Regions from separate parts of the Amycolatopsis sp. cmx-11-12 genome, predicted to be linked through region 1. Evidence: riboswitches for the same ligand, from Rfam matches in the RefSeq annotation. Region 1 holds a riboswitch; each other region holds the start of a gene.
The links. Region 1 has a riboswitch for S-adenosylmethionine ahead of thrC (threonine synthase). Riboswitches for the same ligand answer to the same signal wherever they lie in the genome.
Positions count from the first base shown of each region.

Region 2: another riboswitch for S-adenosylmethionine. It lies ahead of ACLARN_RS07905 (methionine ABC transporter ATP-binding protein); the one in region 1 lies ahead of thrC (threonine synthase).
Region 3: another riboswitch for S-adenosylmethionine. It lies ahead of ACLARN_RS26440 (aminotransferase class V-fold PLP-dependent enzyme); the one in region 1 lies ahead of thrC (threonine synthase).

Region 1 covers NZ_JADNQM010000043.1:22,904-26,169, reverse strand. Annotated here, with positions in the region: gene ACLARN_RS37775 (ComEC/Rec2 family competence protein) at 1-585, shown strand, start outside; gene thrC (threonine synthase) at 603-1,868, opposite strand; SAM riboswitch class I at 1,881-2,013, opposite strand; gene holA (DNA polymerase III subunit delta) at 2,149-3,132, shown strand; gene rpsT (30S ribosomal protein S20) at 3,185-3,266, opposite strand, start outside.
Region 2 covers NZ_JADNQM010000004.1:285,307-288,572, reverse strand. Annotated here, with positions in the region: gene ACLARN_RS07915 (DUF222 domain-containing protein) at 1-235, opposite strand, end outside; gene rsmA (16S rRNA (adenine(1518)-N(6)/adenine(1519)-N(6))-dimethyltransferase RsmA) at 474-1,310, shown strand; SAM riboswitch class I at 1,554-1,644, shown strand; gene ACLARN_RS07905 (methionine ABC transporter ATP-binding protein) at 1,855-2,865, shown strand; gene ACLARN_RS07900 (4-(cytidine 5'-diphospho)-2-C-methyl-D-erythritol kinase) at 2,987-3,266, shown strand, end outside.
Region 3 covers NZ_JADNQM010000021.1:65,520-68,785, forward strand. Annotated here, with positions in the region: gene ACLARN_RS26435 (hypothetical protein) at 1-148, opposite strand, end outside; gene ACLARN_RS26440 (aminotransferase class V-fold PLP-dependent enzyme) at 168-1,532, opposite strand; SAM riboswitch class IV at 1,565-1,679, opposite strand; gene ACLARN_RS26445 (M23 family metallopeptidase) at 1,844-2,527, opposite strand; gene ACLARN_RS26450 (potassium/proton antiporter) at 2,659-3,266, opposite strand, start outside.

The sequences.
Region 1 (3,266 bases):
CGGTCGGTCGGCGCGGTCGCCGTGGGCCCGGGCCGGGCTCCTGCGTGGGCGTGGCAGCAGGTCGCCGACGAGACCGCGCGCCGCGGGATTCCCTTGCTGGAGTTGGGGATCGGGCAACGGCTGGACTGGCCGGGACTGTCGTTGGAGGTACTGGGGCCGCGTTATGTCACTCGGCGATCGGTCCTCGAACAGGACGGCACGGTGATCAACAACGGTTCCGTCGTCCTGCGGGCCGGGACGCCCGCGGGCCGGATGCTGCTGACCGGCGACGTCGAACTCGCCGCGCAGGCGGACCTGATGGCCGAGGGTGCCGATCTGCGTGCCGAGGTCCTGAAGGTCCCGCATCACGGAAGTCGTTACACGGCACCGGATTTCCTCAACACCGTCGCACCACGCGCCGCGTTGGTGAGTGTCGGTGCCGGAAACAACTATGGTCACCCGAACAAGTCCACTTTGGACAATCTGACGGCTGTCGGCGCTTCGATCGCCAGAACCGACACGGACGGCGACACCGCGGTCGTCACCGACGCGCGAGGCCTCGCCCTGGTGCGCCGGGGTGAGCCCCGCGGCCCGCCTCGTTCTTGAGGCGGGCCGGCGGGAACTCAGATGCCGAGTGCCTCGCGGACCGCGTCGGCCGAGGCGCCGACGGTCGCCTTCGGGCCGACCTTGTCCTCGATGGCGTCGAGCGTTTTGAGGCCGTCACCGGTGATCAGCAGGACGATCTCCTCGTCCGGGTTGAGCTTGCCAGTCTCGATGAGCTTCTTGGCCGTCGCCACGGTGACCCCACCGGCGGTCTCGGTGAAGATGCCTTCGGTACGGGCGAGCAGCCGGATACCTTCGACGACCTCTTCGTCGGTGACGTCTTCGATCGCGCCACCGGTGCGGTTGACCACGTCGAGGGCATACGGGCCGTCGGCCGGGTTGCCGATCGCCAGCGACTTGGCGATCGTGTCCGGCTTGACCGGCTGGACGACGTCGTGGCCCGCGCGGAACGCCGCCGAGACAGGGGAGCAGCCGGTGGCCTGCGCACCGAACACCTTGTACGGCGTTTCGTCGACGAGGCCGAGCTGTCCGAACTCGCGGAAACCCTTGTCCACCTTGGTGAGCTGGGAACCGGAGGCGATTGGCGCCACGATCTGCGAGGGAAGCCGCCAGCCGAGCTGCTCGGCGACCTCGAAGGCCAGCGTCTTGGAGCCCTCCGAGTAGTAGGGCCGGACGTTCACGTTGACGAACGCCCAGCTCTCCTGCTCGGCGGCGAGCTGGGTGGCGACCCGGTTCACGTCGTCGTAGTTGCCGTCGACCGCGATCAGGTCCCCGTCGTACACGGCGGTGGTGAGGATCTTGGCGCGCTCGAGGCTCTTCGGGATCAGCACGACCGACCGCCAGCCGGCGCGGGCGGCCGCGGCGGCGACCGCGTTGGCCAGGTTGCCGGTCGACGGACAGGCGAGCACCTCGAACCCGAACTCGCGCGCGGCGGCCAGTGCGACGGCGACCACGCGGTCCTTGAACGAGTGGGTCGGGTTGCCGGTGTCGTCCTTGACCCAGAGCTTCTTGACGCCCAACGCTTTCGCGAGCCTGTCGGCCTGGACGAGCCGGGTGGAGCCGGGTTCGGTGTTGGGGATTTCTTCGACGTTCGAGGGAACGGGAAGGAGTTTCTTGTAGCGCCAGATGTTCTTCGGCCCGGCTTCGATGTCCTCGCGGCGCACGCGGCCGAAGTCGTAGGCGACCTCGAGCGGCGAGAAGTCCTCGGCGGAAACGAATTCGGGGGCGAGCGGCTGCCGGTGTCCCTCTTCCTTCGACACCAGTTCGACGGCCGGTCCGAGATCCGGGGTCTTGGTGGTGGAGGTCGTACCGAGGGTTGCGGTCATCGCGAGGTCCTTTCCTCATCTGCCCCGCCATGGCGGGCCGGAATTGGCACCGTGTTCGTCAGCTACCCCGCGATCGCGGGATGACAGGCTGACGCCGGTTGCCGGGGCTTCATCGGGCCGTTCCCTCTGCCCCTCTGGATGAGCGGTATTCGATTGTCGGCACGCGTGTCATCGCGTCGCCTCGCCAACACCGTACGACATGGGGCTCGCGTGGGGCCACCGTGCCCACAACACATCACCGGACAAAGCACACGAGTGGAGGAGTGGCAGGATCGTCACCGTGACGACGCAAGGTTCCGCCCCATCGCCGCTGGTCCTGGTTCTCGGTGAGGAAGAGCTGCTGATCGAACGCGCGATCCGCGGCGCTTCGGACGCGGCCAAAGCGGCCGATCCGACGGCGGACCTCAGCCGGATCAGAGTGTCGGACCTCACAGTCCCCGCACTCGCGGAGATGGTCAGCCCCTCGCTGTTCGCCGAGGGCAGGGTGATCGTCCTCGAATCCGCGCACGACATCTCGCAGGAGCTCGCCGACGGGGTGATGGCCTACGTCAAGGCACCCGCCGACGGCATCGTGCTCGTCGTCGTGCACAGCGGAGGTGGCCGGAGCAAGGCCGCGAAGGCGCTTCCCGCGGCCTTGAAGAAGGCCGGGGCGGAGGTCGTCGAGTGCCCGAAACTGACCAAGCCCGCCGAGCGGGAATCCTTTGTCCGCAACGAGGTCCGCCGGGTCGGCGGGAAGATCGACGGTGCCGCCGTGCTCGCGCTGATCGACGCCGTCGGCTCGGATCTGCGCGAGTTGTCGTCGGCCGCGACACAGCTCGTCGCGGACGCCGGGGGAACGGTCGACGAGCAGGCGGTCCGCCGCTACCACCGGGGCCGCGCGGACGTGAACGGGTTCGCCGTCGCAGAGAAGGCCGTGGCCGGGGACATGGCGGCGGCCCTGGAGTCATTGCGCTGGGCGATGCAGCTGGGTGTTCCGTACGTGCTGGTCGCGGACGCTCTCGCCGACGCTGTCCGGACGATCGCGCGGGTTTCCGGCGCCGGTCGCGGCAATCCGAACCAGATGGCGGGCGAGCTGGGGATGCCGCCGTGGAAGGTGCGCAAGGCGCAGGGGCAGGCCCGCGGCTGGGGGCAGGACGGTCTCGCCACCGCGATGCGGGTCGTGGCCCGGCTCAACGCCGAGGTCAAGGGTGTCGCGGCCGACCCGGAGTACGCGCTGGAACGCGCCGTCCTTGAAGTCGTCGCTGCTCACGGCACAAGCCGCTGAACATGGCGAAGGGCCCCGGTGACTCGCGTCGCCGGGGCCCTTCGAAAGCAGATCAGAGAGAGTTCGCGCGCTTCGCGAGCGCGGACTTCTTGTTGGCGGCCTGGTTGGCGTGGAGAACGCCCTTGGTCACGGCC
Region 2 (3,266 bases), on a different contig from region 1:
CCTTCTTCGCTTCGGCTCGGGGAACCCGGGCCACGTGCTCGTAGAAGACGGCGATCGAGTTGTACCCGAAGAGCTCTCGGACACCGCGTGACTCGATCTCGGCCAGGATCTGGCCGACTTCGGCGACAAGGCGTCGCCCTTCGTGTAGCCGTGTCTGCAACTCGTCGAGAAGCAGTTCGGCGTCACCTTCCGGCAGGTTGAGCGGGAAGGCCTTGGGAATGTTTGTGCTGGTCATCCCTCGATTGTCGAGGCAGATTCGAACTAATGCACGGTATCGATCGGGTGGATCATGATCACGCTCCGGCGGTGCGAACTTGCTCCGATCACTCTGGCGTATGACACGGGTCAGCTCGGAGAATCCGTAAGGATGGCGCGGGCGGGTCGCGGTCCATCGGAGCCCGGCTCGGTCCTCGGGGTCGGGCTGGTCGTCCACCGGCCAATCGCGGCTTATGAAGGCTGGTTACGATCGTCGAGTGACTGAATTGCTCGGGCCTGCGGAGATCAGGGCGCTGGCGGCCGAGCTGGATGTACGGCCGACCAAGAAGCTCGGCCAGAATTTCGTGCACGATCCCAACACGGTGCGCCGGATCGTCGACCTTTCGGGCGTCGGCGAAGGTGACGTCGTACTGGAAGTCGGGCCGGGGCTTGGCTCGCTGACACTCGGACTGCTCGCGACCGGTGCCGAGGTCGTCGCGGTCGAAATCGATCCTGTGCTGGCCGGGCGGCTCCCGAACACCGTGGCCGAACGCGGTGGGGGCGAAAGGCTGACGGTCGTCGGGGCGGACGCTCTGCGGATCACGGTGGACGACCTGCCTCAACGGCCGACGGCACTCGTCGCGAATCTGCCGTACAACGTCGCCGTTCCCGTCGTGCTTCATCTGCTCGCCGAGCTGCCGTCGCTGACCAGCGGTCTTGTAATGGTCCAGACTGAAGTCGCCGACCGGATGGCGGCCGGCCCGGGTAGCCGGACTTACGGAGTGCCCAGCGTCAAGCTCGCGTGGTACGGAAAGACACGCAAGGTCGCCGCGGTACCTCGCTCGGTGTTCTGGCCTGTTCCCAACGTGGATTCGGCCCTGGTCGCTTTCGAGCGAGGCGAAGTGGTGTCGTCAGTGAACAGAGAGCGGCTGTTCTCCGTGGTCGATGCGGCCTTCTCGCAGCGGCGAAAGACGCTGCGGGCGGCGTTGGCGTCATGGGCCGGTTCCGCCGAACGCGCGGGAGAGTTGCTCGAAAAGGCGGGTGTCGACCCCAAGACCCGCGGTGAGCAGTTGGATGTCCACCAGTTCGCCCGTATCGCGGCGGCAACCGACTGACCGACGTCGCGGGTGTGATCGGCACCGCGCGGTCGAGTGCCGGCCGAGGTCAGCACGACAGCGTAAACCTCTTCTCGATCTACCTGGTCAAACCTGTATTAGCAGGCAGTGGCACTGATGAGGCCTAGGATCTCAGCTGCATTCTCATAATGTGGGCAGCCGATCCTGTATCGTGGACGCGACCAGACGTGTGATCTGCGCCTACGCGCTTGCTTTCATCTAGTGGGATCGGTTTTACTCAGTGAGCCATCCCGAGCGACTGAGAGACCTGGCTCGCCGAAGTCGCAGCAACCACCCTCAACAGGGCAGGTGCTACCGCCAGGACCGATGGAGGCTGTGCCTAATGAACAGGGTCACCCACCCGCTCCTGCTGACCAGGCGACGTGTAGTCGACGAAGGTCGCCGCACGGTAAGTGCGTGTCGACGCTCCACCGTTACTGCCTGAGTCTTTCCCTTACCTCTGAAGCCCGTCCGTTCTGGACGGTCACTCGGTGACGGTTGGCGCGCTCGAAAGAAGCAGCGCCCCATTTGCATGGAGCCTTTCGTGATCACTGTCGAAAACCTGTCCAAGTCCTTTCCCCTCAACGGAAATCCCGTCGTCGCCCTGCGCGATGTCAGCGTGGACATCCAAGCCGGCTCGCTGTTCGGAGTCGTCGGTCCGGCCGGCTCCGGCAAGTCGACCCTCGCTCGTTGCATCGGACTTCAGGAGCGCCCGGACCGGGGCGTCGTCCGCCTCGACGGCCTCAACACCGGGACCCTTGACGGCCGCCGCCTGCGGGAAGTCCGCCGGCAGGTCGGTGTCGTGAGTACCAAGCCGGAGTTGCTCGCCGAACGCACCATCGCCGGCAACATCGCGTCGCCGCTCGAACAGCTCGGCCTCGACGGACCGCAGCGCCGTAACCGGGTCGGCAACCTGCTCGACCTGGTCGGACTCACTCCGCGAGCGGGGCAGCGGCCGGGTGACCTGACCGAGGGGCAGCTGCGCCGAGTGGCCATCGCCAAGGCTCTGGCGGCCGGGCCGTCCGTGCTCTTGGCCGACGATCCGACCGCGGGTGTCCAGCCCGAGGAATCCGGTGCGGTCCTGACCGTGCTCGACCGTGCGCGCGCCGAGCTCGGAGTCACTGTGCTGCTCACCACTCCTGACGCCGGTGTGGTTCGCCGTGTCTGCGATGACGTCGCGGTTCTCGAGGCCGGGGTGATCATCGAACGTGGCACCGTGCTCGACTTGGTCTCTGACCCGACCAGCCGGACCGCGCAGGCGCTGCTGCCCTCGATCGAGACCGGCCGGGCGCAGGCGTCGAAGTACGACCGCGCGGTGGACGTCGTGCTTGTCGGTTTCGCATCGGTCGGTGCGCTGCTGCCCGAGGCCGCAGGTCGCTTCGACGTCGAACTCGCCACCATCGGAGGCGGTCTGACCCGGATCGGCGACACGCCGGTCGGCAGGTTCCGACTCGGTGTGCGCGGTGAGCGTGCGGATGCCGCGCTCGCCTGGATCGCCGAACGCGGCGGCCACGTGACCCACCCGGTCCGCGGCCCGCAGGGCGTCGCTGCCTGATCCTCCACGACCGGGCCGCCCGGGACGAAATCCGTCCAGGGCGGCCCTTTCGTGTCGGACTCGTCCTGTTCTCTTTTCTCCTGGTGGCAGCACAAGTGGAGCGGCCACGTAGGCTTGACTCGTGCTCGCCGTCGTACCGCCCCCAGTAACCGTCAGGGTTCCCGCCAAGGTCAACCTGCACCTGTCGGTCGGTGACGTACGCCCGGACGGATACCACGAGCTGGTGACCGTGTTCCAGGCGCTTTCTCTCACTGACGAGGTGACCGTCGCGGTCACCGAGGACCCGGGCGTCGAGGTCTACGGCGAAGGGGAAGGTTCCGTACCGACCGGGGCCAACAACCTCGCGTGGAAGGCGGCGCAGGCGCTGGCGGCTCACGTCGGCAAGGCGGACGGCGAGTCCA
Region 3 (3,266 bases), on a different contig from region 1:
AGACCGTGATGTTCACGATCGTGTTGTTAGGCGAGTAGCCGACCCACCCCTCGGAGCGGCGCGCGCCCACGGCCAAAGCCACCACGACTAGCTGAGCGAATCCCAGCAACGCCAGCGGAAACCAGTAACGCGGTCGCTCGTTCCCCATGCGGGGTGAGGGTAGTGGGTCAGGCGCAGAACGGGGGAAGTTCCCGCGGATCGTTCTCCGGCACCCAGCGGCCCTCCGGCTTCTCGTACTGCCAGCGGGCGCCGCGGGCGACGATCTGGCGCAGTGCCAGGACGACCCGGTCCACGTGCTCGGTGGTGCTACCGAGGCCGAGGCTGACCCGGACGGCCTGCTGGCCGGTCGAACCGGCGGCGGAGATGAGCCGTTTGGTGGCGATATGCGCGCAGAACGCGCCGTCCCGCACGCCGATGCCGTACTCCGCGGACAGGACCGCGGCGAGCCAGCCGGGCTCGAAGCCGTCGACGACGAAGCTGAGCGTGCCGACCCGGTCGACCGGCGCGTCGAACAGCCGCAGTTCGGCGAAACCGGGGATGCCGGCGAGCCCGCGACGCAGCCGCGCCAGCAGTTCGTCCTCGTGGGCGACGATGGCGTCCCAGTTCCCGGCCAGCGTCTCGCAGGCGACACCGAGCGCGTAGACGCCGACGGTGTTGGGGGAACCGGCTTCGTGCCGCTCCGCACCGGCGTTCCAGACCACGCCGAGGTCTTCGGAGTCGCGGGTGACGAGCTTCGTCGCGCCGCCACCGGCGAGGTACGGCTGGGCGGCGCGCAGCCAGTCGGCGCGGCCGATCAGCGCGCCGGCACCGAAGGGGGCGTACAACTTGTGGCCCGACAGCGCGATGTAGTCGACGTCCAGTTTGCGCACGGAGATCTTGCGGTGCGGCGCGAGTTGCGCGGCGTCGAGGGCGATCCGGGCGCCGTGCCGTCGCGCGACGGCGGCGATCTCCTTGACCGGCAACAGTTCCCCGGTCACGTTGGACGCGCCGGTGATGACGACCAGCCGGGTGCCCTGCGGGCAGTCGGCGAGCGCTTCGTCCACAGCGGACACCGCGGCGAGGCGCGTGCGAGGTGTCTGGATCCGGCGGACGTTCGGGCCCTTCCACGGCAGCAGCGCGGCGTGGTGGTCGGTGTCGAACACGACGACCGACGTGTGTTTCGGCAGGCTGCGCGCGAGAAGGTTGAAGGAATCGGTGGTGTTGCGGGTGAACACGACGGTGTCGGTCGACCGCGCGTCGACGAAGTTCCGCAGGATTCCCCGCGTGCGCTCGTAAAGTTTGGTGGAGACCTGCGAAGCGAATCCGGCGCCGCGGTGGACGCTGGCGTACCAGGGCAGGAATTCGTCGACCGCGTCGCGCACCTTGTCCAGACAGGGGGCGCTCGCCGCGTGATCGAGGTTGGCGTACGCGATGTCGCCGCCGGTGACCAGCGGAACCCGCAGATCGGCGCACGCGACCGTCGGGATTTCGTGTGTGACAACGGTTTCCGCGACAGTGGCGGGGGTGCTGGTGCGTTCGAGAGCGAGAGTCATCGTCATCCTCCGGGCCAGGGGACCCGACGAGGATCCCGCGCTTGCCCGTCGCACCGCGCGACGAGCCAGGTCCTCACCCGGGGCACCCCACCGCGGAAGGAGGGTTGCCGGTCAGCTAGCCGGGGCTTGACGCTGACACTCGTGACCTACGAACGAAGTTAGCCGATACACCGGCGATCGAGCCACCCCTTGCCCACATGTTGAGACGCCGGTCACGCATTACGCAACCGAAGAGAACCCACGCAATTCGGCACCTGGTTGCGATGGTCCGGGTCGCGAACCTTCGCAATGAGGTGCCGAATTGCGGGAGGTCAGGCGCGGAATCGGCCGGGCAGGGGGATGGTCGCGCGGGACGAGACCTCGGTGGCCGTACCCGAGTACTGATCGGTGCCCGCGGTGAACTGCCAGCCGCCGAAGGTCTTGCCATCGACAGCCTCGCCGTGTGCGTCGGCGACCTTGGTCGAGAGCTCGTCGTAGGACACGCCGTTCCAGTTGCCCGCGCCGACGCCGAAGTCACGCGAGTCGCCGCCGTTGGCCGCGGCCGCGGGCAACGTCCACAGGGTGAAGTGCACGTGGGCGCCGGTGCTGCTGCCGCCGCAGGGCAGCGCGTTGCCGGTCCGGCCGAGGGCGTCGCCCGGAGCGACCCGCTGGCCGTCGGTGACCGAAATGCCCTCCAGGTGGTAGTACCCGGTCCGCCAGCCGTCCGTGTGGTCGATGGTCACCCAGTCGCCGCCGTCGCAGTGCTGGATCCGGACCGTGCCCGCCAGCGTGGCACGAACGATCTCGTCGCCAGGGCTGAAGTCGATGGCGTTCTTCACGCCGGAGTTCCCGTTGTCCGAGTAGATCCCCGCCGAGTAGACAGACTGGCCCGTGTCGAACGGCAAGCCGAACGCCGGGAAGGCACCGGCCGCGGAGGCCACCGGGGCGGACAGAACCACTCCGACGAGTGCGGCCGCGGCCCCCAGACCGGCGAACCGTGCAGGAAGTTTCGTCACCTTGCGTACTCCTTACCCCGTGACACTCACCCATTCGACTGAGGAGGTTGCGGGGAAAGTAATCCAAACGGAGTACAAAAAGGAAGAATTTTCTGAGATCAACCGACGAACAGCTGGTGCCGGTTCGTGACCTACTGGCCGGATTCGCCCTTCCACCTGGCGAGGCGACCGGCCCGGTCGACGGCCCGCAGGCGTCGTTCGGCCGCGTCACGCACGTCGGAGGTGGTCACGACGAGTAACTGATCACGTTCCTGGAGCCGGGTGTTCTTGTTGGGCGTGAAGCCGGTGCCGTCACGGACGAGCAGGCTGATCGTCGCCCCCGCCGGAAGCCGCAGTTCGGCCAGGTAGACGCCGTGCATCTTCGATCCGGAGTTGATCCGGACCTGGAGGAGTTCGGCGCCCATCTCGTCGAGCGGCGCGGAGTCGACGTCGATCTCGTGCGCTTCGGCGTGCTGAGCCAGCCCGAGCACTCGCGCGAGCGGGGTCAGTGTCGCCCCTTGAAGCAGGGTCAGCACGATGACCAGCACGAACACCGCGTCGACCAGCTCCTGTGCGCCGGGCACCCCGGACGACAGCGGGATCAGCGCGAGCACGATCGGGACCGCCCCGCGCAACCCTGCCCAGGATAAGAACACCTGTTCTCGCCAGGGGATCTTGAACGGCAGCGCCGACAGCACCACCGACAACGGCCGGGCGAGCAGCAGCACGACCGCGCCCGCGACCAGGCCTTGGACCAGGC